Regions from separate parts of the Giesbergeria giesbergeri genome, predicted to be linked through region 3. Evidence: predicted binding sites of a transcription regulator. Region 3 holds the regulator's gene; each other region holds the start of a gene.

Region 1 (10,368 bases), on a different contig from region 3:
ATACCTGATGGAGCAGCAACTCGCCCTGCCCGCCTACGAGCAAGTGCTCAAGGCCGCACACAGCTTTAACCTGCTGGATGCACGCGGTGCCATCAGCGTGACCGAGCGCGCCGCCTACATTGGTCGCATCCGCAACTTGGCACGGGCCGTGGCGCAAAGCTACTACGAAAGCCGTGAACGCCTGGGCTTTCCGATGGCCCCGCGCGAGTGGGTCGCACAAATCCAGAAAAAATCCGCCTGAAGACGGGAGAACCCCAACATGACCACACAAAACCTGCTCGTCGAACTCTTTGTCGAAGAACTGCCCCCCAAAGCCCTGCAAAAGCTGGGCGATGCCTTTGCGGGCCTGTTGTTTGAGCAACTCCAAGCCCAAGGACTGACCTCTGCCGACACCGTGGTCACGCCCTATGCCTCGCCACGCCGCTTGGCTGCGCACATCAGCCACATTTGGCTCAAGGCCGAAGACAAGCCCGTGCAAGTCAAGCTGATGCCCGTGGCCGTGGGTCTGGATGCCCAAGGCCATGCCACCCCCGCCTTGCTGAAAAAACTGGCCGCCATCGGGGCCGACATTGACCCCACCGACCCCGCTGCCGTGGCAGCCAGCTTGCACCGCGCTCCCGATGGCAAAACCGAAGCCTTGTTCTATCACAGCCTTGTCACTGGGGCCACGTTGGACATCGGCCTGCAAAAAGCCTTGGATGAAGCCATTGCCAAGCTGCCTATTCCCAAAGTCATGACCTACCAATTGGAGCGCGACTGCGAGCTGCCTGGCTGGAGCAGCGTGCATTTTGTGCGCCCAGCCCACGGCTTGGTGGCACTGCATGGCAGCACCGTGGTGCCCGTCAAGGCGCTGGGCTTGCAGGCAGGTCACAGTACCCAAGGGCACCGTTTTGAAGCCACTGTGTCGCCCGTGGCAATTCCAGACGCCGACAGCTACGCCACCACCTTGGCGCGCGATGGCGCTGTGATTGCCAGCTTCACCGAGCGCCGCGCCAACATCGCCCGCCAACTGGCCGCAGCAGCCGAGCGCATCGGCAACGGCGTGCGCCCCATTGACGATGCCGCCTTGCTGGATGAAGTCACGGCGCTGGTGGAGCGCCCCAACGTGCTGGTATGCCAGTTTGAAGCAGAATTCCTCGACGTGCCGCAGGAATGCCTGATCCTCACAATGAAGGCAAACCAAAAATACTTCCCACTGCTGGATGCTGCGGGCAAGCTCACCAACCAGTTTTTGGTGGTCAGCAACATCAGCCCCGAAGACGCCAGCGCCGTGGTGGGTGGCAACGAGCGCGTGGTGCGGCCCCGTCTGGCCGATGCCAAATTCTTCTTTGACCAAGACCGCAAAAAGACGCTGGCCTCGCGCGTGGAATCTTTGGGCAAAGTGGTGTACCACAACAAACTCGGCACCCAAGGCGAGCGCGTGCAGCGCGTGCGCGCCATTGCCCATGCCATTGCCCAAGCTTTGGGCGATGCCGCCCTGCCCCAGTGGATAGACCAAGCCGCCTTGTTGGCTAAAACCGACCTGGTGACCGACATGGTGGGCGAGTTCCCCGAACTGCAAGGCATTATGGGCCGCTACTATGCCCTCAACGATGGCTTGAGCACCGACGTGGCCGATGCCATTGAAGACCACTACAAGCCCCGTTTTGCCGGCGATACCTTGCCACGCAACACCACCGGCGTGGTGGTGGCGCTGGCCGACAAGCTCGAAACCTTGGTCGGTATGTTTGGCATTGGCAACCTGCCCACCGGCGACCGCGACCCGTTCGCGCTGCGCCGCCATGCCTTGGGCGTGATTCGCATGTTGGTGGAAAAAGACCTGCCGTTAGACTTGGGCACACTGCTGGCCAGCGCCGTTCCGGCCTTTGGCGACAAAATCCAAGACGCCACCCCGGCTCTGGCCGACTTTATCTATGACCGTCTGGCAGGCTCCTTGCGCGAGCAAGGCTACCGCGCCCAAGAGGTGGAAGCCGTGCTGGCCCTGCGCCCGCAACGTCTGGCCGAAGTCGCCAAGCGCCTCGAGGCTGTGCGCGCCTTTGCCGCCCTGCCCGAAGCCCCCGCTTTGGCCGCTGCCAACAAGCGCGTAGGCAACATTTTGAAGAAGGCCGGCGAAGTCGATGCCCATGTCAACCCGGCACTATTGCAAGAGCAAGCAGAACAAGACTTGTTTGCTGCCTTGCAACGCTTTGTGCCCGAGGCCAATGCGCAATTTGATGCGGGCGACTACACCACCAGCCTACAGACGCTGGCCGTGCTGCGCGCACCTGTCGATGCCTTCTTTGATGATGTGATGGTCAATGCAGAAGAGCTGGATCTGCGCCTGAACCGCCAAGGTCTGCTCAAAACCCTGCACGAAGCCATGAACCGCGTGGCCGACTTGTCACGTTTGGCCGCTTGAGGGCAAAACAGGCATGGCATTGACGGCACAGCAACGCATAGCATGGTGGCTGTTTGCGCCCCCTGCACTGTTGGCCGGATTGCGCTGGCTGTTGCAATGGCAAGAAGGGCGCGGCCCAACCATCACCGCGCTACCACTGTCACCCTTTGCTGGGGCGCAGCCCTTGTCGGCCATGCTCTGGCAGTTGGCTGGGCCATTGTTGGCCTTGCTGGTGCTAACGCTCGGCCTGTGGCTGGTGCGGCGGCGCTGGGGCTGGCACACCGTGCAACGCATGCTGTTGGGGTTGTGGGTTGCCGTTTGTTTGGTGGGCTGTGCAGCCTTGCTGTGGCGGCCCTACAACCTACAAGGCTTGCAACCCTTGGCCCCGGTGCAAGCACAAGTCTTGGGCAGCCATGCCAAACTTCCCAATCTGCGCAGCACCGGTGGCACCGAGCTGGTATTGCGCATCGCCAACCTAGAGCCTTTGCAACAGGTGCTGATCGACGATCCACAGGCGGCCCAATGGCAACCTGGGCAAACCACATTACTGTTGCAATGGGCGCAGGGACGCCATAGAGGCTTGTTTATCACGGGTTGGCAGGTGCTTGCCCCCACAGCGCCAGCAGCTACCACACCTGCGGCTTTGCTCCCATAATCTGGCCCATGAAACTCGCCATTCTTGACCGTGACGGCACCATCAACGCCTTGGGCGAGGATGAGTTCATCACGTCCCCTGCTGACTGGAAACCCCTGCCCGGCGCTTTGGATGCCATTGCCCGACTCAACCATGCGGGCTGGCATGTGGTAGTGGCTGCCAATCAGCCAGGGCTGGGGCGTGGCCTGTTCGACATGGTCACGCTCAATGCAGTGCATGCGGCCATGCACAAACAACTGGCCGCTGTAGGAGGGCGCATTGACGCGGTGTTTTATTGCCCCCACGCCCCCGATGAAGGTTGTCATTGCCGCAAACCCGCTCCGGGCCTGCTAGAGCAGATTTGCGAGCGTTATGGTGTCGACCCAGACAAAGTGTGCATTATTGGCAGTTGCTTGTCACACATGCAGGCAGGTGCCGCTGTGCATGGCATTCTGCACTTGGTTTGCACCGGCCAAGCCGCCGGAGTAGACCCCAGCGCACCGCTGCCCCCCGAATGGCCCGCCGGTGTCCAAACCCATACCAGCATGGTGGCGCTGGTGGATCATTTGCTGGCTCCCCCCAAACCCCCAGCCACCACTGTGCTGTCTGCCAACTCCGTATAATCGGCCACTTCCGAGGAGCGTTGCAGCGCCCCCAGCACAGCGGGGCGTGAGGCTCGGAACCCACCCTAGCAACGACGCTCATCCACTTCCGGTGCGGTGAGCTTTTCTTTTCTGCAATTTCCGTGTCGGCCAGTGGTTTGTTCACCCCTGTTTGGAGCCGCCCATGAATGCACCTTCTTCCACCTTTGCCAACGCCGATTGCGCGATTGCCGACATCACCTTGGCCGCTTGGGGCCACAAAGAAATTCGCATTGCCGAGACCGAAATGCCCGGCCTGATGGCCATCCGCGAAGAATTTGCCGCCAGCCAGCCCCTCAAGGGCGCGCGCATCACCGGTAGCTTGCACATGACCATTCAAACGGCGGTGCTGATTCAAACGTTGGAAGCACTGGGCGCACAAGTGCGTTGGGCCTCGTGCAACATCTTCAGCACCCAAGACCACGCCGCCGCTGCCATTGCCGATGGTGGTACGCCCGTGTTTGCTGTCAAAGGTGAATCGCTCAAAGACTACTGGGACTACACCCACCGCATTTTTGAGTTTGGCGCAGCCGGCACCCCCGGCGAAGGCCCGAACATGATTTTGGACGATGGCGGCGATGCCACCATGCTGATGCACTTGGGCCAGCGCGCCGAGAAAGACCTGTCCGTTTTGGACAAGCCCACCAGCGAAGAAGAAACCATCCTGTTTGCCGCCATCCGCGCCAAACTGGCGGTAGATGCCACTTGGTACACCCGTAAGTCGGCTGACATCATCGGCGTGACCGAAGAAACCACCACCGGCGTCCACCGCCTGAACGAGATGTCGGCCAAGGGCACGCTGCTGTTCCGCGCCATCAACGTCAACGACTCCGTCACCAAGAGCAAGTTTGACAACCTCTACGGCTGCCGCGAATCCTTGGTGGACGGCATCAAACGCGCCACCGATGTGATGATTGCCGGCAAAGTCGCCTGTGTGGCCGGTTATGGCGATGTGGGCAAGGGCAGCGCCCAAGCCCTGCGCGCCCTGAGCGCCCAAGTCTGGGTGACCGAGATTGACCCCATCAACGCCCTGCAAGCCGCGATGGAAGGCTACAAAGTGGTCACGATGGAATACGCCGCCGATAAGGCCGACATCTTCGTCACCACCACCGGCAACCGCGATGTGATTCGCCACGAACACATGGTGGCGATGAAAGACCAAGCCATCGTCTGCAACATCGGCCACTTTGACAACGAAATCGATGTGGCCTCGATTGAGCAATACGAGTGGGAAGAAATCAAGCCGCAGGTAGACCACATCAAGTTCCCCGATGGCAAGAAAATCATCCTGCTGGCCAAGGGCCGTTTGGTCAATTTGGGCTGCGCCACCGGCCACCCCAGCTTTGTCATGAGCGCCTCGTTTGCCAACCAAACCATCGCCCAAATTGAGCTGTTCACCAAGCCCGAGCAATACCAAGCCGGTAAGGTCTATGTGTTGCCCAAGCATTTGGACGAAAAAGTGGCCCGCCTGCACCTGAAAAAAGTGGGTGCCATGCTCACCGAGCTGACCGATGCCCAAGCCGCCTATATTGGCGTACCGAAAAACGGCCCCTACAAGGCCGACAGCTACCGCTACTAAGCCAACCAGAGAGTGTGACCCGCTATGCGTGCAGATGTTTTTTTGGTAGAAAAAGGCCATGCCGCCACGCGCTCGCAAGCGCAGCGGCTGATTGCAGCCGGGGTGGAGTGGCGCTTGTCGTCCTTTGCGCCGTGGCAAAAAGTGGCCAAAAACGGCGATGAAATCCCAGTCATGGCCGAGTTGCGGTTACTCGATAGCGCCGAGGCCAAATACATCTCGCGCGGTGGTCTCAAACTCGAAGGGGCGCTGGCCGCCACGGGCTTTTCCGTGGCCGGGCTGCGCTGCTTGGATGTAGGCCAAAGCACCGGCGGCTTTACCGATTGCCTGCTGCAACAAGGCGCAGCCCAAGTGATTGGCGTGGACGTGGGCCACGGCCAGTTGCATGAGCGCCTGCGCCAAGATGCGCGGGTGGTCTGTGTGGAAGGGCTGAACGCCCGCCACCTGACCGCCGAGAGCCTGCAAGCGGCCTGCGAATTGGCGCTGTCTGAAGTGGTGGAAGAAGACCCCGAAGACAACGACACCCAGCCCGTGGCCCCGTACAGCTGGATGCGCAATGGCGGTGTGGTCGATGAAGCCTACGACGACAGCGATGATGCCAAAGAGCACGATATCGAAGCCTTCAAAGCCGAGCGGGCCGCCAAACAGCAAGCCCGTCAAGCGGGCACGCTGCCGGTGCAACACCGTCGCCGTGCTGGGCTAGAAGACGTCAACATCACGCCGGAGTTTGACTTCATCACGGGTGATTTGTCGTTTATCTCTTTAACCTTGGTGCTACCGGCCTTGGTGCCCTTGCTGGCTCCCGGTGGCACGCTGCTGATGTTGGTCAAACCGCAATTTGAACTGCAACCCGGCCAAGTGGGCAAGGGTGGCATTGTGCGCGATGCCAGCCTCTATCCGGTGGTGGAGCAGCGCCTCCGCGAGGCTTGCGCCAGTGCTGGGTTGCCAGTGCAAACGTGGCTAGATAGCCCGATTGCTGGCGGTGATGGCAACCGCGAATTCTTTATTTCTGCTCGGAGGGCGGCATGAGCGCATCCAAACCCCTTTCTTCTGCTGTTAGCGCATTGCCGCTGAGTGTGGAATTTTTCCCACCCAAAACTCCCGAGGGGGCTGAGAAGCTGCGTGCCGTGCGCCAGCAACTGTATGCACTGCGGCCCGAGTTCTGCTCCGTCACCTACGGCGCGGGCGGCTCGACACAAGACGGCACGCTGCAAACCGTACAGGCCATCTTAGACGAGGGCCAACAAGGCGCTTCGCATTTCACCTGTGTGGGCGCTTCGCGCGACTCGGTGCGCGAAAAGCTGGCCCTGTTCCAATCGATGGGACTGCGGCGCTTAGTGGCCTTGCGCGGCGATTTGCCCAGCGGCTACGGTGGTATGGGTGAATTTCGCTATGCCGCCGATCTGGTGGCTTTCATCCGCGCCGAAACCGGCGACCACTTCCACTTGGAGGTAGCAGCCTACCCCGAGATGCACCCACAAGCCAAATCCCCAGAAGCCGACTTGCAAGCCTATGTGGCCAAAGTCAAGGCCGGGGCCAATTCGGCAATCACACAATTCTTTTTCAATACCGATGCCTATTTCCGCTTTGTCGATGACGCACACCGGCTAGGCGCTGACATACCCGTGGTGCCAGGCATCATGCCCATCATCAACTCCAGCGGCATCTTGCGCTTTGCCGATAGCTGCGGGGCAGAGGTGCCACGTTGGATTCGCCTGCGCCTGCAATCCTATGGCGACGATACCGCCAGCATCAAAGCCTTTGGCTTGGATGTAGTCGCCCAATTGTGCGAACAACTGCGCCAAGGCGGGGCACCTGCTTTGCACTTTTACACCATGAACCAAAGCACAGCCACACTGGAAATTTGCCAGCGCCTCGGCCTAGCACAGTGATGTTTTTTTACCCAGCCAGCATGGTGCTTGACGCATGTCAAGCACCATCCGGGCGTAGCGTTTTCCAATCCAGCCTAGGGAATGTTCCCTGGTTTTTCCGGATTTCCTTCATGAAAAAAACTACCCTGGTCGCCGCCCTGCTGGGTACCGTGTTGTCGTCCTCCGCGTTTGCACAACCAATCACCGAAGGCTCCTGGATGGTGCGTGCCCGTGCTGTGCATCTGGACAGCAGCAACGGCGACTCGACACCTCTGGGCCTGTCCGTCAACAACAAGTGGCTGCCAGAAGTTGATTTCACTTACTTCTACACCAAAAATCTGGCTGTCGAGTTGATCCTGACCGTGCCACAAAAACACACCTTGTACTCCAATGGTGGTGCTATCGGCTCCTTCAAGCACCTGCCTCCCACCCTGACAGCACAGTACCACTTTACCGATCTGGGCAAGATCAAGCCCTATGTGGGCGCTGGTGTCAATTACACCCGCCTGTCGAGTGTGAACTTCGCGCCTACGGTGGCCGCCGCCCTCAACCCCTCGGTAGACAAGAACAGCTGGGGCTTGGCTATTCAAGCCGGTGTTGATATTCCACTGGGCAACAATCTGTACCTGAATTTGGACGTGAAAAAGGTGCAAATCCGTACCGATGTGTCCTCTTTTGGCAAGAATGTGGGTGAATTCAAGGTCGATCCCGTACTGTTCGGCATCGGTCTGGGCTGGCGCTTCTAAGCCCCCCACTGTTGGCCTGTCCATCCCGCCTTGTGCGGGATTTTTTCTGGGTATGGGGCACCTATCCACTGCGCTACCATCAGCGCCCCTGCTTTTTTGGAAAGGCCCTGGCGCATGTCCCTGTTGCCAACTATCCGATGGTGGCGGTGTCGCCCCGTGCAACTGCTGATCTATGCTTTACTGACGCTGGGAGCAGGCATCGCCAGCGCCAACGACTCCACCACGCCACCGCCGCCGGAGGAAGACTCCCCCAGCGCCACCACCACCCCACCGCCCCCGGCTCTAGGCCTCAAGGTGCCTGACGCTGGAGCATTGGTCGTGCCGGTGCAAAGCGATCTCATCGGCACCGACAGCACAGGCAAAACGGCACCAGAAGCTACCGGCTTGCCCCAAGTAGATTTGCAGTTTCCGCAGGAATATGGCTTGGCCTCTTGGTACGGCGCCAAACAGCATAAGAAACGCACCGCCAGTGGCGAATTATTCGACATGCACGATTTCACGGCGGCCCACCCCACCCTGCCCTTTGGCTCCAGGGTGTGTGTGCGCAGCGCCCTCACCGGGCGTGAGGTCGTCGTGCGCATCAATGACCGGGGGCCACATGGTGGCAAGCGTGTCATCGATATCAGCCGCGCGGCGGCTGAAGCCTTGGGCATGGTTCAGCTTGGCACCAAGCCTGTGACCCTGCATACCTTGCCCGACGACGATAGCACTTGTCCACCACCGGAGTCAGACTAAGCGGCCCACCTCTAGCTGCCCGACTCTAAGGTGTGGGCAGCATTGCGGTCTTGCCCCAACCACTGCACCATTTGCGGCAACGCCTCCTTCAACGTTTCTTTCAGCGTGTAGGGTGGGTTGATCAAAAACATACCACTGGCTGGCAAGCCTGGGCGTTTGCTCTGACCTTCTAGGGTTTCGGTGATTTTGCTGGACTTGACAGTGAGTGTGGCGTGCAGCCAACTCTTGCCCGCCTTCTGGGCCATCGTCTTGAGGCGCCGGGGCAAATCATGCGCTTCGGGGCGTGGAATGATCGGATACCAAATCGCATAGGTGCCCGTAGCAAAACGCTTGAGACCATCCTGCACCATATCGAGCACCTTGCCATAATCGGTCTTGATCTCGTAACTCGGATCGCACAACACCAGCGCACGCCGCGATGGTGGGGGCAAAAACTTCTTCACCCCTTCAAAACCGTCTTCGTGCAGCACAGCCACCTGGCGGCCTGCCTCCAGTTGGGCCACATTGCCCACCAAGGCACGCATGTCTGAGGGGTGCAACTCAAACAGTTTGAGTTTGTCGTGGCTGCGCAGCAGCCGCTGGATGATGAAAGGCGAACCCGGATAGATCTTGGTGCTGGCACCCGCGTTAAAAGAACGTACCAAATCGATATAGGACTGCAATGCCGGAGCCAATGGCACATGGGCCGCACCCGGCACCGTCAAGCGTTGGATACCATCGGCAGCCTCGGCGCTGGTTTTGGCGTAATCTCCATCAAGACGGTACAGGCCCGCACCCGCGTGGGTGTCCAGCACCATCAGGGCGGCCTCTTTTTCGGTCAGGTGTTGCAGGGCGGCAATCAGCACAGTGTGCTTGAGCACATCGGCATGGTTGCCTGCGTGGAAGGCATGGCGATAACTGAACATGGCCCTATGGTAACGATCACTGCGCTGGATCAGCATTTTTTCATCGTTATCATGGATGATGGCGCTTTTTTACGGCATCTGCGCTGATTGTTCTTGATGCCCTTTTCTTTTGCCCTCTGGTAGCCGCCACCATGTCCGAACCCTCCCCCAGCACCCCCGTATCCGCCATTTACCATGCGGATGCTTTGCCCCCGGGGACACGCTTGGGTGAGTTCGAGATTCTTGCGCTGCTGGGCGTGGGTGGTTTTGGCATGGTGTACCAAGCCTTCGACCACTCCCTGCACCGCTCTGTGGCGATCAAGGAATACATGCCTGCAGCGTTGGCAGGGCGTGCGCAAGATCTGTCTGTGGCAGTGCGGGCGCTGGCCGATGTGCCCGCCTTTGAAGCCGGGCTACGCTCCTTCATGGGAGAGGCGCGGATGCTGGCCCAATTTGACCACCCTTCATTGGTCAAGGTGTTTCGCTTCTGGGAGGCCCACCATACCGCCTACATGGTCATGCCGCTGTACAGCGGCATGACTTTCAAGCAAGCACGATTACAAATGCGTGCCCCCCCCTCCGAGGCTTGGCTGCGCCAAGTGCTGTGGTCGGTATTGGGCGCCCTGCGCACACTGCATGAGGGGCACACGCTGCACCGTGACATCTCGCCCGACAACATCTTCTTGCAAGATGCTGGCCCCCCAGTGCTGCTAGACCTTGGCGCAGCACGCCACGCCATCAACGACCGTGAGCGCAAGCACACCGCCGTACTCAAGGTCAACTACGCGCCCATTGAACAATATGCCAGCGGAGATGCCGACCTGCCGCAAGGCCCGTGGAGCGATCTGTACTCACTGGCCGCCGTGGTCTATGGGTGCCTGTGCAATGACATGCCCGAGCCATC
Region 2 (10,368 bases), on a different contig from region 3:
GTTTTTTCGTCCGGCTCCAACTCCACAGCTGCCGGTTTGTTCTTGTTTTTGTCCTTGCCCGCCTTGCGGGGTTTGTCCGTCTTGCCCGATTTTTCAGACTTGGCTATTTTTTTGGCCCGCACCACCGCCTGTTTGCTGGGTGGGGTTTGCAGTTCGGCTTCTAGCCGCTCGCACAGGGTGCGCAAAATCTTGATACGGGCGTACTTCTTATCGTTGGCCTCCACCAGCGTCCAAGGCGCAGTGCCGGTGCTGGTGCGATCCACCATATCGCATACGGCCTGTTGGTAGGCGTCCCACTTCTCGCGGTTGCGCCAGTCCTCTTGTGTGATCTTGAAACGCTTAAATGCGATCTCTTCGCGCTCCTTGAAGCGGCGCAACTGCTCATCTTGGCTGATTTGCAACCAGAACTTGACCACGATGGTGCCCGCCTCGGCCAACTCGTGTTCAAAATCATTGATCTCGGTGTAAGCGCGCAACCAATCGTGCTCTTGGCAAAATCCCTCTACCCGCTCCACCAACACCCGGCCATACCAAGTGCGGTCAAACAGCGTAATGTGGCCGTGGCGCGGCAGGTGCCGCCAAAAGCGCCACAAGTGTGGTTGGGCACGCTCTTCGTCTGTGGGTGCAGCAATGGGCACAACTTGGTACAGCCGTGCATCCAGTGCAGCGCAAACGCGCCGGATCGCACCGCCCTTGCCCGCCGCATCCGAACCTTCAAAGGCACAGACTACCGCACGGTGCTTAAAGGCTGGCGAGCGCGACAACTCCGCCAAACGCCCTTGCCAAAGAGCCAACTCGTTTTCGTAGTGGTCTTGTGTCAAAGACAATTGCTGGTTTAGCACCGACAACACGTTGCGCCCATCAATATCGGCCCGCACCAATGGCGTCACCGCAGCACTGGGTGCGTGGGGGCGATCGAGTCGGGCACGCATCGCCCGAAGCAAAGTTTGGCCTACGGTCAGGGATCGGTAGCAGTCGTCACTGCCATCCACCACCACCCAAGGTGCCCAAGGGGTGTTGGTCATGCGCAAAAAATGCCCCGCCACTTCTTGGAGCTTGTCGTGGGTCTTGAGGCGCTCCCAGTTCCACTTGGTCACACGCCAAGCCGTGTGCGGGTCACTCTCCAAATCCTTGAGGCGCTTTTTTTGCGCATCACGCGTCAGGTGGAACCAGAACTTGAGCACCAGCGCCCCCTCGTTGACCAGCATGGCCTCAAAGCGGTTGATCTGGTCGGCATGGGCGTCCACCTCTTGCAACGAGATATTGCCCAAAATTCGCTCCCGGATGGTGTCTGAATACCAAGAACCGGCAAAAATGCCAATGCGCCCTTTGGGCGGCAGCGCGTGCCAATAGCGCCACATGGGCGGGCGTTCACGCTCCTCCTCACTGGGCAAAGAAAATGCCAAGGTAGACAGAAAGCGTGGGTCCATCCACTCGTAGAGCAGGTTAATGGTCTCGCTCTTACCAGCGCCATCTTGGCCACTGATCAACAGCACCACCGGCATTTTTTTGCCCTCGTACAGATCGACCTGCGCCTCCAGCAGCGCCGCCCGCAGTGCCGGAACAGCTTTTTTATAGACCGATTTCTTGACCTTGTGCGCAATCTCTGCGGATTCAAACATGGCGGGCCTCCAGCATGGGAAGCAACCAATATAGCCTTTGGCGGGCCATTTGGGCAGAGAGTTTGAACCGGGTAGCCACCTACCACCCGGTCAAGGTAGCCTTAACGGTCTTCGCGCAACTGGAACACGCTGACGGCACGCACCAGACTCTGCGCCTGTTGCTCCAATGACTGTGCAGCAGCGGCAGCCTGCTCCACCAGCGCCGCATTGGATTGCGTGACCTGATCCATCTGCGACATGGCTTGGTTGATTTGGTCAATGCCCGCACTTTGGTCTTCACTGGCATGGGCGATGTCGCCCATGATGTCGGTCACGCGGCGCACATTGACAACGATTTCATCCATCGTCGCCCCTGCACGCTCCACATGGGCACAACCCGCACTGACATTGCCCACCGAGGCATCAATCAGCGCCTTGATCTCTTTGGCAGCACTGGCGGCACGTCCGGCCAAACTGCGCACCTCAGAGGCCACCACCGCAAAGCCCCGCCCTTGCTCACCCGCCCGTGCCGCCTCCACTGCTGCATTGAGCGCCAGAATATTGGTTTGGAAGGCAATGCCATCGATCACGCTGATGATGTCGGCAATTTTGCGCGATGACACATTGATGGCATCCATCGTGTTGACCACCTGTGCCACCACTTCCCCCCCCTTGACAGCCACCTTGGACGCCGCATCGGCAATCTGGTTGGCCGTTTTGCTGTGCTCAAAATTTTGGCGCACTGTGCTGGTCAGCTCGTGCATAGAGGCCACCGTTTGCTCCAGTGCGCTGGCTTCTTCCTCAGTGCGCGAAGACAGGTCGATATTGCCTGCAGCAATCTGCCGTGTGGCACTGGCCATGTTCTCCGCCCCACTGCGCACTTGGGCCACAATCTTGCTCAAACCCTCGTCCATCTCGCGCAAAGCGTGCAGCAACTCGGCGGTTTCGTCTTGGCCCTGCACCTCAATGGGGCTGCCCAAATTACCAGCGGCCACCTGTTGGGCAATTTGCACTGCCCGTTTGAGTGGGGCCACAATAGAGCGCGTGATCCACAGTGACAGCACCGTGCCCAGCACCAGCCCGGCCAAGGCTTGGGCCAACAGCAGCCAACGGGCGGTGCCAATCTCTTTGAGCACATAGTGCCCAGTATTGTCCACCCGCTGCTTTTGCAGATTGTTGAGCGCGCTGACCTCGGTTTGCAGTGCGTCCAGAGTGGGTAAGGTCTCGCCTTGCAGCAATTGCAGTGCCTTGGAATGCTCTGCGGCCTCTACCAAACCACTGACGCGGCTGAACGACTGCACATAGCGGCCCCGCGCCTCTTGCACACGGGCCAATAGCGCCTTGCCCTCTGTGCCCTGCACCAAACGCTCCAGCGTCGCCAGAGCCTGGTCAATGGCTTGGCGGTTGGCAGCAATTTTTGCCTTACTCTGGGCCAGATGGGCAGCATCAGCAAACAGCACCAACTCCATCGTATGGCGGGCATTGGCCCGTGTCAGGGTGTCGATGGTGCTGGTGGCCTCTGCCTTGACCCAGTCTTCATCCACCAATTGGCTATTGGCTTGGGCTACCCGGCTCATTTGCAAGATGGCAATGGCGGCCATCAGCAACATCATCACCATCAATATGCCAAAACCCAGTTTCAGGCGCAAACCAATGCGCCACCGTGCAAGGCTCCATGTCATTGTGTGTTCTCCTGATCTTGGCTTAACCGGCTGCTGCGCCAATAGACGTCGTCCCCTCCCTCTGCACGGTTCAACACCCGTGCTAGCACAAACATCAGATCCGACAGGCGATTGAGGTATTGGCGGGGCGTGTCGTACAGGGTCTCCTCATTGCCCAGGGCCACCACTGCCCGCTCGGCGCGGCGGGCCACCGTGCGACACACATGCGCTTGGCTGGCAGCACGGTTGCCTGCGGGCAAAATGAACTCCAACAGACGTGGCAATTGCGCGTTGTAGTGGGCCAGTGCCTGATCCAGTTGCACCACCGCCTGCGGTTGCAGCAACTGGTAGCCAGGAATAGACAGCTCCCCCCCCAGGTTGAACAGTTGGTGCTGCACATCGATCAGCAATTCACGCACATCTGATGCCAGTGCCTCACACAACAGCAGCCCCATGTGCGAGTTGAGCTCGTCCACATCGCCCAATGCATGAATACGCAGGCTGTCTTTAGAGACACGCTGGTTGTTGCCCAAACCTGTCGTGCCATTGTCGCCGGTGCGTGTGGCGATTTCTGTCAGGCGGTTGCCCATAAATTCTTTCCCCTGGTCGGTGGCCGCCGCACCGCGCAGGCAGCCCATAGGGGATTGTCGGCCAGAGTGCCCCATAAACCCATACTCGGGCCTTTGAGTCTCTCTATCGACCCGGTGGTATTCTTCGCCTCCCCCGGAGAGTTCGCCCATGCACAGCCCTGCCGCACCGTCCCACGTCCATTCACCTGCATTTGCTCCCCGCACTGCGCCCACAGCATGCCTAGAGGCACTCAAAGCCCGCTTTGGCCCCCAATGCTCCACAGCCCAAGCTGTGCGCGAACAGCATGGGCGTGACGAATCGGCTTATGCGGCTATGCCGCCACCCGATGCCGTAGTCTTTGCCGAAAGCACTCAGGACGTGCGCGACGCTGTGCAACTGGCCCAGCAGTACGCCGTGCCTATCATTGCGTTTGGTGCGGGCAGCTCGCTGGAAGGCCACCTGCTGGCAGTGCAGGGAGGTATCAGTCTGGACGTATCGCGCATGAACCAAGTGTTGTCGGTCAACGCCGACGACCTCACCGTGACAGTGCAAGCAGGCGTGACACGCAAACAGCTCAACGACGCCATCAAATCCACGGGCCTGTTTTTCCCCATCGACCCCGGCGCCGACGCCACCTTGGGCGGCATGTGTGCCACCCGTGCCAGCGGCACCAATGCCGTGCGCTACGGCACCATGCGCGAAAACGTGCTGGCACTGCAAGTGGTGATGGCCGATGGCAGCGTGATCCACACCGGCTCACGCGCCAAAAAAAGCAGCGCAGGCTACGACCTGACGCGCCTGATGGTGGGCAGCGAAGGCACCTTGGGCATCATCACCGAAGTCACGGTCAAGCTCTATCCACTGCCCGAGGCGGTATCGGCAGCCATCTGCTCTTTTCCCAGCATTGAGGCTGCGGTGCGCACCGTCATCCAGACCATACAGCTGGGGGTGCCCATTGCCCGGGTAGAACTGATCGACGCCCACAGCGTACGCATGGTCAATCGCTACTCCAAACTGAGTCTGCGCGAGGAGCCCTTATTGCTGATGGAGTTTCACGGCTCCCCCGCTGGCGTGCAAGAGCAGGCGCAAACGGTGCAAGAGATTGCCCGCGATTTGGGTGGCAATGATTTTGAATGGGCCACCACCCCCGAAGAGCGCACCCGGCTATGGACGGCCCGGCACAATGCCTTGTTTGCCGCCATTGCCAGCCGCCCCGGCTGCAAAGCCATGTCCACCGACACCTGCGTGCCCATCAGCCGCTTGGCCGATTGCTTGCTGGACTCGGTGGCCGAAGCCGATGCCAGCGGCATCCCGTACTTTTTAGTTGGTCATGTGGGGGATGGCAATTTTCACTTTGGCTACCTGATCGATCCCGACAGCACCCAAGAGCGTGCGCAGGCAGAACAGCTCAACCAGTCGCTGGTGCAACGGGCCATCCAAATGCAAGGCACTTGCAGCGGCGAGCATGGCGTGGGCCTGCACAAAATGGGCTTTTTGGTCGATGAGGCAGGGACGCCCGCGTTGGCCGTGATGCGGGCCATCAAACAGGCGCTAGACCCACACAATATCTTGAACCCCGGCAAAATTTTTAGTTGGTAACGCACAGCCACCTCCTACCACCCTTCACCAGCGAGAAAACCACTATGGGCCTTTTTGACGGCGTATTGGGCAATGCCTCCAAAATAGACACCCGCAAGATTGCCGCAGAATTCGAGCGCATTCTGGCACCCGGTGAGCAGGTAGAACATGCTTACCAATTGATCCGTGATTACTTCGTTTTTACCGATAAGCGCCTGGTGCTGGTAGACAAACAGGGATTGACCGGGAGCAAGGTTGAACACCACTCCATCCCCTACAAAAGCATTACCCACTTCAGCATCGAAACCGCAGGCACTTTTGATCTGGATGCCGAACTCAAAATTTGGATTTCTGGCACCCCCGTTCCCCTGCAAAAGCAGTTCAACAAGACACTCAATATCTACGAGGTGCAGGCCGTGCTGGCCAGCTATGTGCTCAAATGAGCCATGGCTTGGCGTGGGATACCGCCCTGCGGATTTTGGCCCTGTGTGTGCTATTGGCCGGTGCTGAAACCCTGCACGGCATCGCACGCACCGTGTGGGCGGTGCCCCGCTGGGGTAAAGAGCGGGCACTCCAGCGCAGCGCCCTGACAGGATCGCTGCTGGCGGGGGCCATTTGCTGGTTCATGGTGCCCGGCCTGGGCTTGCACACCGCTTGGCACCATGCCGCGCTAGGCCTGGGGTTGGCGACCTTCATGGCCCTGTTTGATGTGGCACTGGGCCGATGGCTGATGCACAGACCGTGGCCTCGGATTGCGCAAGAATTTAACCCAGCATCAGGCAATTATTTGGTGTTTGGTTTGGCATTTTTGAGCGCGGCACCCATGCTGGTGCACTGGCTGCGTAAACCATGATTGGTGCCCATGGCGGGAATCGGACCCGCGACCTCTCCCTTACCAAGGGAGTGCTCTACCACTGAGCCACATGGGCAGCTTGTACGCAAAGGAAAAAACTGGAGCGGGATAAGAGGTTCGAACTCTCGACCTATACCTTGGCAAGGTATCGCTCTACCAACTGAGCTAATCCCGCAGATGATGGTTTTTTGAAAACCATGCGCTTACTGAAGTAAGACCGCTATTATATTCCGAAAAACTAACCGTGCAAGCCACCTCACTCAAAAATAGCCGATTCAGGGGCTCACTGGGGCCACCGGGTGCCGAGTGCGCGCCCAAATTCCCATGCCCACCAGCGTGGCAGAGGCCACGCTCAACAGCAAAGCCAGGGCCGAGCCATAAAAAATACCGCCCGTCAAACCACGATCAAGCAAAACACCAAACACGGGAGCCGCCACCGAAAAGCCCAGATCCAGCCCCGAATACACCGTGCCATACACCCGGCCTGTGGCCCCCGGTGGGGCTGCACGCTTGATAAGCATGTCGCGTGAAGGGCCAGCAATGCCCGTGCCCAGCCCTGCCAGTGCCGCCAAGGCCAAGGCAGCAGTGCCCGGCAGCCAGCCTGTGCCTGCCAGCACCAGCAGCACGGCCGATGCCACCAAACAGACCGAGATCGTCTTTTCCAGCCGCACTACCCGCCCCACCAGAAAACCACCCGCCACCATGCCAGCGGCACCACAGAGCATGTAGCCCGTGACCACCAGTGCCGTCAGGTTCAGGGGCAGCCCATACATTTGCTGCAAGGCAGGACTGGCAAAACTCTGAATGGCACTGAGAGCACAGGTGCTCCAGAAAAAGAATGAAAAACACAGCCACACCGATGGCAGGCGCAAAAAGGCCATCGGGTGCTCTGGCGCCGCAGCACTGGCGTGGCTACCGCTGGGATGCCCCCAAGCGCCTTGGCGGTCATCCAAGGCATCTCGCTGCCAAACCATCACCGCCAGCACCAACAACGCCAGCACCAACAACGCCAGCGCCGCACCACACAAGCAGGCCAGCCGCCACGAGCCAGTGGCCGTGGTCAGCCCGGCCATAAACAACGGGGCCACGGCCCAGCCCAAGTTGCCCGAAATACCATGCACCGAGAAGCCATGCCCCAGCCGTGCCGCCGACACCCGCTTGTTCAAAATAGTGAAATCGACCGGATGGAACGGTGCATTGCCCAACCCCGCCAAAGCGGCTGCCAGCACCAGCCCAGCGTAGCCCTGCGCGGTCGCTGCAGTCACACCGGCCAACATAAAGCTGCCCAAAGCAAAAAACAGCACAGGCCGAGCCCCCACCCGATCGACCAAAAAACCCGACAGCGCCTGCCCCACCCCCGAGATGACAAAAAACACCGTGACCAGCCAGCCCAACTCGGCATAGCTGAAGCCAAATTCAGCGATCAGCCACGGAAACAGCGGCGGCAACAGCATGTGGAAAAAATGCGAACTGCCGTGGGCCAAACCAATCAGGCTGATGGTGCGTATATCTTGGCGCAGGGCTGCAGCCTCGGGATGGGCGGGGGCAGACGTGGTACTCATGCAGCCATCTTAGAAGCAGTGCGATTTTCTTGCAGCACAGGGGTTCGGTGTGCCCGGTTGACCTGTATCAACACCGTCATCCAAGGCCATCACCAGAATTCCGGCCCATACAATGGTTTTTTATTCCAACCGGAGGGCTCCCATGAAGCTGCTGAACGACCTTTTCACTACCGACTATGGCCTGATGAGCATCATCGGCATTGCCATGATGGTGGTGGCTGGGGTTGCGTTTGTGTATGTGCTGCAACGCAAGATTGACGCCGACCAAAAGGAGGCCGACCGGCAGAAGTGATTCTGCTGGCAACCCTGTGCCTACCCAGCAGGGGTCGTGGTAGGCGCACACAGCCCGGCCAAGGGCTGGCGTGCCCACTGCTCAAGCCAGTGCCATAGCTGTTGCACCCCATCTTGGGCACCGTGTTGTAAGCCATGATCGGCACCGGGCAACTGGCGCACACACCACGGAGCGGGGCGCTGTCGCATCCGCTGCGCCCATAAGGCAAATGCCTGTGCAGGCACCAACGCATCAGCATCACCCCACACTTGCAACAAGGGCCACGGGCTGTTGCGCAATGGCTGCTCCAACGGCCAGTGCCAAAGGTCGCGCCAGTAACGCAGACTGCGCCCTTGGTAAAGGGTGTGATCGGGCAACGGGCTGGCCTGCGCACGCTCCAAGGCCTGCCATTCAGGCCAGCGGCCTAGGCGTTGTGCTTGCAAGACGGCCGTCTCGCGCGGGTCCAAGCCCGGTGCCGACAACAACACCATCGCGGCCATTCCGGGCACCACAGGTGCCAAAGCAGGTACAAGCTCCGCCCCCTCAGAAATTCCAACCAACACCGTGGGCAGCGTGGCTGTTGGGCTGTGGGCTGTGCGCTGCCACCAGCCCTCTAGCGCCGCCTGAGCCTGCCGATGCCACCATGCCAGCGCATCGGTCTGGACAAAAGCGGGGGCGCACTGGGTCGGTGGTGTCATATGTCCCACCTCAATGCCGGGTTTGTGCAACACCCACACTTCGGCATGGAGCAACCCCGCAAAATAGCGCGGTGCAATGGCACCCATGCCTGCGCAACCAGAGCCGGGCAATACCACAACCCGATAGCGCAACGGTGGCAACAACGCCCCTCGGTGCAGCACGGGCAAATCTGCTTCCCCTGGTGTGGTGGGCCAGCGACTCTCTTGCCAACGGCTGGGGGCCAACAAAGGTCTAGACAGTTCTGTGGGGTGCGAGGCAGGCCAAGCCATTGCATGGGGCCACCACCAAGATAGCCCCAGCAAAAACAACAAGGCCCGCATACAGCGGGCCTCAAGCCGACATTGTTGTGGCATCAACGCAGAATAGTCACGGGTGGAGGCGGGGGGGGCTGGTCTGGATACGGTTCTGGCTCGCCATCCGACAAGGGTGGTGGACGTACACCACGCGACAGACGCGGATCGCTGTAGCCCAACTGATCTACCAGCTGCTCATACACGCTCATTGCCAAACTTTGCGAGGTTTCGCGCATCACCTTGGCCCGGTTGGGTGGGGCAATATCGCCCCGGTTCGACAAAATCTTGGTGTCGTTGCCAGCACCTTGGGCCGAGAAGGCCGCCTTGATTTCGTAAGTACGGGTGTGGATGAGCGAAAAATCCACCAACAGATCTAGCCCATATTGGTGCGTGGCACTGCTCGTGCCTTGCAGTGGCGACAGTGCATCGCGAAACTGCACGCTCGAGACAGCGCCAAACAGCACATAGTCGGCCCCGTTGAACTCGCCCTTCTTGATACGGGCGATGATGTCGCGCACTTCGGGCTGGCGGCTGGGCCGTGCCATGCGTCCCGTTTGCAACTGGTGCAATGCCTGTTCAGCCTTGGTGGGCTGTGGTGCGCCAGCATCAAAGGCTTTGCCTTGTACCAGCCGGAACACCGTGCCGCGCAGCAGTGCGCCCTTGATGTCGTTGGTAAAAGAGTACAGCTGGCGCTGCTCGATATAGCTGTAGCGCCCCGCCACATAGGTAGAGCTGTATTGCTCGCTGGTGGTGCTGCTCCAGCGGGTGTCGCGCGTATGGGAGCTGCCTTGCTCGGTGCCCGCCTCAAAGTATTCCGACACCCGTGGGGTGTAAGCCAGATCGGTGACGGCAATGCGCGGCGCTGGCTGCGCTTGCACGCTGGCAGGGCCAGCCACCCAAGCAGCACCGACTATCCAGGCTGCTGCGGCGGCCAATGTACTTCTGCGTTGCATGGATGCTCCTTTCAGCGGCGGGTAGTTTTGCGGATTTCTTTTTCGTCCTGCCATTCAATGGTGCCCTCTTCCACATCAAACAGCTTGAGCGTGAACTTGTAGTAAACGTCTTTGGTGCCTGCCGTTTGCTTGACGATACTGGTCAGCTCGCCCTCCATGCTGTAGCGGGCAGCGGTCATGTTGCCAATTTTGGCCGTGCTGTTTTGCTTGTACAGGCCGCTCTGGTTTTGGCGTTGCAGCTCATCCACACCGGCCTGCATCTCGTTGATGGAACGCACAAAACGCACTTTGCCCGACTTGACCAGCGCCGTCTGGATCGAGTGCATC
Region 3 (10,368 bases):
GCTGAAGAGAGAGTGGCATGGACTCGTCCGCTGACCGTTGCGGGGGCAGCGCAGGCTCGGCAGCCCCCTTGATGGGGGCTTTCCTCCCTGCTTCCCGTTGAACTTCGGCATGTGAACCACACCAAGAGCACCAACGGCGCGGATTCTACGGCGCTTTGGCCACTGGCAACCCTACAATTGCAGGCATGGCCCCCTTGCAAACCATCGATCTCATCACCGCGCGTGTGGAGCACCTGCTCCAACGCCTGACCCAGTCTCAGCAGACTCAGCAGCAGCAGGCGCAACAGCTGGCCGATTTGGCCCGTGATCGACAGGCGCTGGAAAAGATACGCGAGCAACAAGCTGAACAGATAGTGCGGCTACTGGAAGAGCACGATATGCTCGTCCAGGCCCATACGGCCCTGCAAGAGGATGGACTGCGGCAAGAGGCCAAGAGCCTACATCTGGAGCAGGAGCGCGATGCCTTGCAGAAAGTCCACGCCGCCCAAACAGAACAATTGGTCGCCTTGACCCGTCAGCATGAAGAATTGCTGCGCAATACGGCACCCCAAACAGAAAAACTGGCGGCTTTGCACAAGGAGCATGCCGCCTTGCAGCAGGCCCATGCGGCCTTGCAGCAGACCAGCACCGAGCAGGCCACCCAAGTGACTGCCTTGCGCCAAGAGTGCCAAACCTTGCAACAGGCAGGGCAGGCACAACTGGCACAAATTGCTGCCCTTACCCAGGAGCGCGACACCTTGCAACAAACCAGCACTGGGCAGGCCGAGCAGATCAGCGCCCTCACCCGTGAGCATGACATGCTCAAATCCCGCCTGCAAACGGCCCGCTCCCGCATGGATGCTTTGATGGAAACCTTGCCAGCCAGTCCCGCAGAGAAAGAGGGTGGCGCATGATGATGAAGAAAATCGAGGTGCAGATCATGCAGCAGAGCCTGCTGCTGAGTTGCCCTGAAGGTGGCGAAGCCTACCTGCGGGAAGCCGCCGCACGGGTAGACAAGGCCATGACCCAGATCCGTGACGGTGGCAAGGTGCGGTTGCGTGAACAAATTGCTGTGCAGGCGGCTATCAATCTGGCTTTTGAGATGGTCAAGGCGGCGGTAGCCGAAAAGACGGCCCTGACGCGCGCTGAACAGGCAGAAGCTGCTGCGGCCAATGCACTGGTGCAAGCCCAAGAGGCGGCTATCTTGGCACAAAGCGTCTCTGGCCCCGAAATGCAGGCCAAGTGCCAGGCCTTGTTGGAGCGCCTCGATACGGCACTGCAAGACGGCACCACACCCGGTTGAGGTGTGGTGGCTGTGGTGGGCCAGCGCCTATGGCCGCCCAGTACCGCTACAATCGGCCTGTCTGCGGTGCTGCTGGGCTTTATATTTCCTTGAACCAATGCTCATTGAGCCTGGGCTTGGTACATTGCCCGGTGAGCGTGATCGTCTCGCGTCAGATGAACCCAACACCTGGCTGCCCTTGCCCCCCTGAACCCCCGGTTCAGGATGCAGGTTCGGTGGCACTGGCAGACACCTTCATTGTCTTGCCCTCCCCAGTCTGTATCGTGTCTGGGGCACTCCCAGCAGCCTCTGGTCAGGCGGGCCTGCTCCCCTTGATCCCCCCCCCCACCATTTATGTTCGATACCCTGCTAATTGTTGAGTTGGCCTTGCTGGGCCTGTGTACGGGCTTTTTTGCCGGACTGCTCGGTATTGGTGGCGGCATGATGTTGGTGCCTTTTCTGACCTATTTTCTGACTGAGCGGGCTGTATCTCCTGATTTGGCCGTCAAGATGGCCATTGCCACGGCGATGGCTACTATTTTGTTTACATCTATCTCCAGTGTGCGTGCGCACCACCGCCGTGGTGCTGTGCGTTGGGATTTGGTTCAGCGGTTGGCCCCCGGTATCGCTTTGGGAGGGATGGCGGCCAGCTTGGGGGTGTTCTCCTTGCTTAAAGGGTCTTTTTTGGCACTGTTTTTTGGGGTCTTTGTGGGTTTTTCTGCATTGCAGATGTTCCGTGACCGCAAACCAGCACCATCCCGACAAATGCCAGGGGTGGCAGGACAGGTAGCCGCTGGCAGTGGCATTGGTTTTTTGGCTGGGTTGGTGGGGGCTGGGGGGGGGTTTATCAGCGTGCCCTTCATGACTTGGTGCAACGTGCCCATCCACAATGCTGTGGCTACCAGCGCCGCCTTGGGTTTTCCGATTGCAGTGTTCAACGTGGCTGGTTATGTGCTGGGGGGCTTTTCGGTGCCCGGTCTACCTGCACATTCCATGGGTTATGTGTGGTTGCCAGCTTTGGGCGTAATTGCCGCGTGCAGTGTATTCACGGCCCCTCTGGGCGCTCGTGCGGCCCACAGTTTGCCTGTGCGCCAACTCAAGCGGGTTTTTGCCAGCTTATTGCTGGTGCTGGCGGTTTATATGTTTTGGAAGGGATATGCCGCGTTGTAACGCAACCGGGCCATCAACTGCACCACAGTTCTGGCCCATGGGTGGCATCAAGCCACAGTGCCCATAAGGCCACACCACAGAGCAAAATGCCTGCCAGTCGTGTGCCACGGTCGCCATGCACCTTGAGGCGCTGGCGTAAACGCAGCCACAGCCACGGCCCTGCCACCAGCCACAGGCCACTGCCCACGGCAAACAGGGCCATAGTGATGGCACCCGACACTGCACTGCCACTGAGAGAGGCCACTAACAAGGCCGAGTAAAGCAGACCGCAGGGCATCAAGGCCCACAGAAAACCTGTTGCAAACACGCCCCCCGGTTTAGCCACCACAGGCCGCACCCGCTGCCAGAGGCTCCGTCCGGTTTGTTCTACCCAAGCGGGTTGGCGAGCCAACACCACCATCATCAACCCCCAAGCCAGCACGCCCACATGCAGCATCGTCCAAGCCGGGCGCAAGGCCGCACTTTGCACTGTGAGCCAAGCCAAACTTTGCATTGCTACTGCGGCCAGAGCGCCCACAGCGGCATAGCCGAGCAGACGGCCAAGGTGGTAAGCCCATACACGCCGCTGGTGTTGTGGTGGAGCGCCCTGCCAATGCACGGGCTGTTCGGGGGGGGTGTTGGTGCCTGCACCCACCACGGCACCGCAAGGGGCTGCGCACATAGCCAAACAATGCGGCCCACCGACCAGCCCCATGAGCAAGGCCGTCCAGGCCACTGAAAAAAGCATCATCTTCAGATGATGCGGGAAAACCGTGTTCGGTTCCGGTCGGCCTGCAAATACCGGTCAAAAGTCATGGCAATACCTCGTACAAAGTACCAGCCCATCTCTGTGACTTGCACCCCATCGGCGTTGAAAATCACCAACCCTTGGCCGGCCATTTCTTGTAGCACGCCTAGCTCGACGGCAAAATACTGGCGAAAATCAATCAGCCAAGCGGCTTCTAAGGGCTCAAACAGCAGCTCGCCTTGGCACATCAAGGCCATGATGACAGCACGGCGCACCAAGTCGTCGCGTGTCAAGGCTAAGCCTCGCACGATGGGCAGACGACCTTGGTTCAGGTGGTCGTAGTATTCGTCCAGAGTTTTGGCATTTTGGCTGTAGGTGGCACCCACACGCCCAATGGCCGATACGCCCAGTGCAATCAGATCGCAGTCGGGTTGGGTGCTGTAGCCCTGAAAATTGCGGTGCAGGCGTCCTTGGCGCTTGGCTACGGCCAACGCATCATCGGGCAACGCAAAATGATCCATGCCCACATACACATAGCCCGCTGCACTAAAAGCCTCTAATGAGCGTGCCAACATGGCGACCTTGGCAGAGGCCATTGGCAAATCGGCCCATACGATGCGCCGCTGTGGCTTGAAGCGTTCGGGCAGGTGGGCATAAGCATACAGCGCGATGCGATCGGGGCGCAACTGCGCCACTTGGGCCAAGGTGCGCTCAAACGATGCAGGTGTTTGGCGTGGCAGGCCGTAAATCAGGTCGATGTTGATGGAGGCGAAACCCAAGGCGCGTGCCGCATCTACCAGTGCAAACACCTGTTCGGCAGGTTGGATGCGGTGTACGGCCTTTTGGACTTCGGGGTCAAAGTCTTGCACGCCAAAGCTCAGGCGGTTAAAGCCCAGTTCGGCCAGCAAGGCCAGCCGCCCGGCATCTACTGTGCGCGGGTCAATCTCGATGGAGTACTCCCCATCGGGAGCCAACGTAAAGTGGCTGCGCAACATCGCCATCAGTTCGCGCAGACCTTCATCTGACAAGAAGGTGGGCGAGCCACCGCCCAGATGCAGCTGGCTCACTACTTGGCCTTTGCCACAATGGGCGGTATGCAGTTCTACCTCACGGCTGAGGTAGCGCAGATAGACTTCCGCCCGGTCGTGGTGCCGGGTGATAATTTTGTTGCAGGCGCAGTAGTAGCACAGCGATTCACAAAAAGGGATGTGCACATACAACGACAGTGGCAGCGCCTTGGCCGATGTTCCCACGCTGCGTTGTTGCAACGCGAGCACATAGTCGTTGGCACCAAAAGCCTCCACAAAGCGATCTGCCGTTGGGTAAGAGGTGTAACGCGGTCCGGGCACATCAAACCGGGTCAGCAATTCGGGGGAAACAACGGTCATGGGAAAATTCCTTAAGTGCCAATGCACTGTGCCGTAAATGGGCCAGACAGGCGTTGACGTCTGTCAAGAGCAAACACCAAAGGCGCACTGTGTTGGCAGCAGTGGGGGATGGGCGATAATTTGAACATGTCCACTATCTTTCCCGCCCCAGCAATGCCTTACTGCGCAATCGGGTCAAGGGGATGGCAGTGTGGCTGATTTATCTGAAGTAGCTCCGAGTCGCCATGAATCCACACACCATCAAAGTCGCCTGTTCCAACTGCAACTTGCGCGAGCTTTGCATGCCGCTGGGATTGACGGATGCACAAATACAACGCATTGACGAAGTAGTGGCTACCCGGCGCAAAATCAAGCGTGGTGGCACTTTGTTTCGCAATGGCGAGGCATTTACCTCGCTGTATGCCATTCGCACAGGGTTTTTCAAAACCTGTGTGGCTACCGAGGACGGGCGCGATCAGGTCACTGGCTTTCAGATGGCAGGCGAAGTCATCGGTCTGGATGGCATCGTCAATGACCGACATACCTGCGATGCCATTGCATTGGAAGATGCAGAGGTTTGCGTTATGCCCTTTGACCGGATTGAAGAGCTTTCGCGTGAGGTCACGGCCTTGCAAAGCCATGTCCACAAAATCATGAGCCGTGAGATCGTACGCGAGCACGGAGTGATGTTGTTGCTGGGCAGCATGCGGGCTGAGGAGCGTTTGGCAGCCTTTTTGCTCAATTTGGTACAGCGTCTGCACGCCCGTGGTTTTTCGCAGTCAGAACTGGTGTTGCGCATGACCCGCGAAGAGATTGGTAGCTATTTGGGCCTGAAGTTAGAGACCGTTAGTCGCACTTTCTCCAAGTTTGTGGAAGATGGCATCGTAGAAGTGCGTCAGCGCCATGTGCGCATTCTTAGCACCGATGCGCTCAAACGCATTGTCAATAACCAACAAGCTTGCCATTGAGCACTGCGCCGTATCTGAGGCAGGCTATTGGTTGGGTTTCTGTCATAGTTTGTGGCAAAAAAAGCGCCCCTCCCCTTGGAAAGCCCTTTTTTTCCCAGTAGCATCGCTCCAGCCAGTGGAGAAACTGGTTTTCGCTGGTTCACACTGCCCGTTATTCACAAGGAAACCCAACATGGCAACTCCCAAAAAAGCCCCGGCCAAGGCCGCTCCCGCTGCTGCCGCCAAACCCGAAAAGGTTGTAAAGGCCGGCAAGGCTGCAGCCGCTCCCGCTGCTGAAGCGGCTGCGCCTGCTGCCAAAAAGCGCACTCCCAACGCGGCTTTCATGAAGCCCCTGACCCCCAGCGCCGAACTGGCCGCTGTGGTGGGTGCGGCTCCCCTGCCCCGCACAGAGATCATCAGCAAGCTGTGGGCCTACATCAAAGAGCACAAGCTCCAAGACGAAGCCAACAAGCGCAACATCAACGCCGATGCCAAGCTCAAGAAGGTGTTTGGCAAGCCCCAAGTTTCGATGTTCGAAATGGCTGGTCTGATCGGCAAGCATGTGAAATAAGCGTTCGCACGCTTTGCACACCAGGTCGGCTTTGCCGGCCTTTTTTTTGCCTGAACTTTACTTATGAATGAGAATACTTGTTATTTGATTTAAGATTGACAGTTCGACGATGCACAGCCAATTTTTCTAGCCACTGCTTCGTACCTGTATCGGCACCAATGGTGGTGCCGATGGCAATGACCTATCTACGGAGGCCCAATTGGCAAAGAAACCCGCACCGCATTTGCAAAAAACAACCCCCATGCCCGAGTTGCAGCCCGCTGTGCTGTCGGGCCGTATGGCCGCAGGTTTTGACAAGCCTTTGCTCCCCCTGGGTGCCTTGATGTTGGCGACTTCGATGGGCAGCTGGGCGCAGACCAACGAGGCGCCCAGTGCCACCTTGCCTGCGGTGACAGTGCGTGAAGCGGTGCAAATCCAAAGCAAAGACACTTTGCAGGTCAAAAAGACCACCATTGGTAAAGGCCAGCAAGAACTGCGCGACATTCCGCAAAGCGTCACGGTGTTTACTGAGCGCCTGATGGACGACCGTAACCAAGACGACTTCCGTGAAGTGCTGCGCACCACTTCGGGGGTGACTTTTCAGGCAGGCGAAACCGGCGAAGAAGATGTGCGTTTGCGCGGCTTCTCTTTGGGCCAGGCAGGAGACATCTACATTGATGGCATGAAAGATGCCCCACTGTACGAGCGCGACACTTTCAACAACGACCGGGTAGAAGTGCTCAAAGGCTCTGCTTCCATGTTGTTTGGCAAGGGCTCGACGGGTGGCGTGGTTAACCAAGTCAACAAGGCGCCATTGTTGATGGATCAGCACGAAGCCAGTTACACCATTGGCACGGGCAATGAACACCGCGTGACGGGCGACTTTAACTTCAAGACGGGAGAAAACGCAGCCCTGCGCGTCAATGCCATGGTGCACAACGCCGACAACCACGGTGCTACGCAGAAAAAGCGTGGCATTGCGCCCACCTTCAGTTGGGGTATTGGCACCCGTGATGAGTTCTCAGTCGGGCTGTACTATTTGGACATTCAGGGGCGTCCTTCGTACAACCATCCTTGGTTTTTGGACAACGGCGTGATCGTCCCATCGTTGCCTGCCAAGAATTACTATGGCCTCAACAGTGATTATTTGAACACTTCGGCCAAGTATGTCACGCTGTCGCATATTCACCGTTTTGATGATCGTGGCGAGCTGAACACCCGTTTGCGCCACGGCACCTATGAACGCGATTTGTGGGCCAGTGTGATTCGCTTTGGCACGGGCACCACGCTAGAAAACATCAATAGCAGCACGGTGGTCTCTCGTACCCCTAAGGGTCGGGTGGGCAGTAGCGATTTGACGCAACTGCAAAGTGATTACACCAACACCTTCGACTGGCTGGGTAAGAAGCACGCACTGATTGCCGGGGTAGATGTTTACCACGATGACGCTGATCGCAACCAGAACTTTGCTGGAACTCCCAGTGGCTTGAACACGACGGTAGGCACACCCAACAATGGCGACTGGCGTGCAGACACCCGTGGCGTGCCAGCTTACAACAGCTTCACGGCGCGCAATGTGAGTTTGTACGCACAAGACACGATGAGCCTGACATCTGCGTTCAAGTTGGTGGCAGGTTTGCGTTATGACCACTTCAAGGCGTCGTACCACACCAGTACCGACTTGAGCCACGCCCGTTCCGATGATCTCTGGAGCCCACGCATTGGTGCTTTGTATCAGCCCAATGATCTGGCTTCGTACTATGTGTCGTATGGCACTTCGTACAACACGTCGGGCGACACTTACCAGTTTGGCAACCCGAATGCTGGCACAGAAAAAACAGCCAATACCCCCGCAGAGAAAAGCCGCAATTTTGAAATTGGTGGCAAGTTTGAACTGTTTGAAAAGCGTGCCAGCCTAGGGGTGGCCGCGTTCTACAGCGAGAAATACAACGAACGCAACACCGACCCTGATACCGCATCAACCCAGCAATTGTTGTCGGGCAAGCGCCATGCCACAGGGATGGAGTTCAACTTGGCCGGGCGTGTGACACCGCGTTGGGAAGTGTTTTATAACCACACTTGGATCCCCAGCGCCAAGATTGACGAAAGCAATGTGGTTTTGGCCGCCAACGGTGGGGGTGCCCAGGTCAAGGGCGACCGCCCTGGCCTGACGCCCAAGCACAGCGGCAGCTTCTGGACAACCTACGCCGTGACACCACAGTTGCGTGTGGGGGCTGGCTTGAACTACCGTGGCAAGCAAAATCCGGAAGGCTCGCGTGCAGTGGTGGCCGACAGCTTTGTCACGGCTGATGCGATGGTGGAATACAGCTTCAACGAGAAAACCTCGCTCAAGCTCAACATCACCAACTTGAGCGACGAGTTGTATGCCGATAGCCTGTACCGTGGGTTCTATGCGCCCGGTGCTGCCCGTGCGGTGCAACTGACGCTCAAGACCCGTTTCTAAGCGGTATCTTCTACACAACGCACTGTCTGCCCCGTATGTTTTTGCATCTGAAAAATATCCTGACTCCGCAAGAGGTTCAGACTGCTCGCACTTTGTTGGGCGATGATGCCCCTTGGCGAGACGGGCGCAGCAGTGCGGGGGGACAGGCGCTGGCGCACAAGCGCAACGAACAATTGGCCCAAGACAGCACCCAAGCGCAGCAATTGCGTGCCTTGGTGCTGGCCGCGTTGCAGCGCGATGCCTTGTTCTTTTCAGCGGCCCTGCCCAAGAAGATTTTTAACCCGCTGTTCAATCGTTACAGCGGCGACAGCAACTTTTATGGCAACCATGTGGATGGTGCTGTGTTGCGCTCGCATTACCCTGAGCAATGGGTGCGTAGCGACTTGTCGTGCACGATTTTTCTGGCTGAGCCACAAGAGTATGACGGTGGTGAATTGCTCATTCGTGAGGCCCAAGGAGAGCGGGCCATCAAATTGCCTGCGGGTGATATGGTGCTGTATCCCAGTTCTACCGTACACCAAGTGGCGCCGGTCACACGGGGTGCCCGCATTGCCAGTTTTTTCTGGATTGAGAGTATGGTGCGCTCGCTTGAGCAGCGCCAGTTGTTGTTTGACATGGACATGGACTTGCTGCGCTTGCGCGCTGCGGTGGGCGAAGGCGCGCCTGCTGTAGTGGGCCTGACGGGCACCTACCACAACCTGCTGCGCATGTGGGCTGATGTCTAACGCCCGATGATGCACACCTTGAAACGCCAATCGGTGCCTGCGGGCATTGTCAATTTGGCCGACCACGAGCAATTAGCCCAACAACGCCTTGACGATAACGCTTGGGCCTATTTTGGCGGTGGTGCCGGTGATGAAATCACCTTGCAAGCCAATCGCACAGCGTGGGATGCTTGGAGGCTGCAACCACGTGTGTTGCAGCGTGTGGCAGGTGGGCATACCCGGGTTGCCTTGTTAGGGCGCACGCTGGCCCATCCAATTATGTTGGCCCCAGTGGCTTTTCAGCGGCTGGCCCATGTGGATGGTGAAGTGGCTACCGCCTATGCTGCTGCCGCTTTGGGGGCAGGTATGGTGTTGAGCACCCAAGCCAGCACACCGCTGGAAACGGTGGCCGATGCTTTTCTGGCAGATCCGGGCCGTGGTGCTCTCTGGTTTCAACTGTATTTACAGCATGATCGGGGCTTTACCCGTGCTTTGGTGCAGCGGGCTGAGGCTGCCGGCTATGAAGCCTTGGTATTGACAGTGGATGCCCCCGTCAGTGGTATTCGTGACCGGGAGCGTCGGGCGGGGTTTCAGTTGCCCCCCGGCATTCGTGCTGTCAATTTGGATGGCTTAGCCCCGCGCCCAGCACGGCCCTTGCAGGGCGGACAAAGTGCTTTATTCCATGATCTCTTGCACGATGCCCCTACTTGGGAAGATGTGCAATGGCTGCAATCCATTACCCGTTTGCCGGTACTGCTCAAGGGTGTGCTCCATCCGGAGGATGCCCGACAAGCTGCGGCTATTGGTGTGGCGGGTCTGGTGGTTTCTAACCACGGTGGACGCACGCTAGACACCGCTATCACCACAGCCCAAGCCTTGCCTGCTGTAGTGCAGGCTGTAGAGGGGCGCTTGCCTGTGTTGGTCGATGGTGGCATTCGCCGAGGCACTGACGTGTTCAAGGCGCTGGCGCTGGGGGCCAGTGCGGTGCTGGTGGGGCGGCCGGCCATTCATGGGCTGACCAACGCGGGGGCAGCGGGGGTGGCCCATGTGCTGCGCCTGTTGCGTGATGAGTTGGAAGCCACGATGGCGCTGATGGGTTGCGCTACGTTGGCGGACGTGGCTGCTGTTTCTTTGCCTATGCCTCCTTTGGGCATTCGATGAAATCCCATCTTGATGGC

The links. The regulator FNR, encoded in region 3, switches genes on or off when oxygen is low (the NO sensors DNR and NnrR bind a similar motif). The targets are predictions, from matches to a motif close to TTGATNNNNATCAA.
Region 1: a site for FNR is predicted at 7,148-7,161, ahead of ACYVB2_RS13475 (OmpW/AlkL family protein). Genes of this name have one in related genera too.
Region 2: a site for FNR is predicted at 7,883-7,896, ahead of ACYVB2_RS08170 (DUF3149 domain-containing protein). Genes of this name have one in related genera too.

The regions. Positions count from the first base shown of each region.
Region 1 covers NZ_BAAGYJ010000010.1:32,628-42,995, reverse strand. The annotation lists gene glyQ (glycine--tRNA ligase subunit alpha) at 1-241, shown strand, start outside; gene glyS (glycine--tRNA ligase subunit beta) at 260-2,398, shown strand; gene ACYVB2_RS13500 (hypothetical protein) at 2,412-3,032, shown strand; gene gmhB (D-glycero-beta-D-manno-heptose 1,7-bisphosphate 7-phosphatase) at 3,041-3,634, shown strand; S-adenosyl-L-homocysteine riboswitch at 3,641-3,721, shown strand; gene ahcY (adenosylhomocysteinase) at 3,798-5,231, shown strand; gene ACYVB2_RS13485 (TlyA family RNA methyltransferase) at 5,256-6,257, shown strand; gene metF (methylenetetrahydrofolate reductase [NAD(P)H]) at 6,254-7,120, shown strand; gene ACYVB2_RS13475 (OmpW/AlkL family protein) at 7,231-7,845, shown strand; gene ACYVB2_RS13470 (septal ring lytic transglycosylase RlpA family protein) at 7,960-8,580, shown strand; gene ACYVB2_RS13465 (23S rRNA (adenine(2030)-N(6))-methyltransferase RlmJ) at 8,592-9,485, opposite strand; gene ACYVB2_RS13460 (serine/threonine protein kinase) at 9,617-10,368, shown strand, end outside.
Region 2 covers NZ_BAAGYJ010000003.1:40,595-50,962, reverse strand. The annotation lists gene pap (polyphosphate:AMP phosphotransferase) at 1-1,622, opposite strand, end outside; gene ACYVB2_RS08210 (methyl-accepting chemotaxis protein) at 1,724-3,283, opposite strand; gene ACYVB2_RS08205 (cob(I)yrinic acid a,c-diamide adenosyltransferase) at 3,280-3,852, opposite strand; gene ACYVB2_RS08200 (FAD-binding oxidoreductase) at 4,001-5,431, shown strand; gene ACYVB2_RS08195 (PH domain-containing protein) at 5,476-5,853, shown strand; gene ACYVB2_RS08190 (hypothetical protein) at 5,850-6,263, shown strand; tRNA gene ACYVB2_RS08185 (tRNA-Thr) at 6,265-6,339, opposite strand; tRNA gene ACYVB2_RS08180 (tRNA-Gly) at 6,363-6,438, opposite strand; gene ACYVB2_RS08175 (MFS transporter) at 6,539-7,825, opposite strand; gene ACYVB2_RS08170 (DUF3149 domain-containing protein) at 7,968-8,117, shown strand; gene ACYVB2_RS08165 (alpha/beta hydrolase) at 8,138-9,115, opposite strand; gene ACYVB2_RS08160 (hypothetical protein) at 9,148-10,041, opposite strand; gene lpoB (penicillin-binding protein activator LpoB) at 10,053-10,368, opposite strand, start outside.
Region 3 covers NZ_BAAGYJ010000002.1:617,997-628,364, reverse strand. The annotation lists cobalamin riboswitch at 1-150, opposite strand, end outside; gene ACYVB2_RS07065 (hypothetical protein) at 186-893, shown strand; gene ACYVB2_RS07060 (cell division protein ZapA) at 896-1,282, shown strand; gene ACYVB2_RS07055 (sulfite exporter TauE/SafE family protein) at 1,616-2,431, shown strand; gene ACYVB2_RS07050 (sulfite exporter TauE/SafE family protein) at 2,445-3,158, opposite strand; gene hemN (oxygen-independent coproporphyrinogen III oxidase) at 3,164-4,546, opposite strand; gene fnr (fumarate/nitrate reduction transcriptional regulator Fnr) at 4,771-5,493, shown strand; gene ACYVB2_RS07035 (SWIB/MDM2 domain-containing protein) at 5,666-6,043, shown strand; gene ACYVB2_RS07030 (TonB-dependent receptor) at 6,321-8,486, shown strand; gene ACYVB2_RS07025 (Fe2+-dependent dioxygenase) at 8,522-9,211, shown strand; gene ACYVB2_RS07020 (alpha-hydroxy acid oxidase) at 9,221-10,351, shown strand.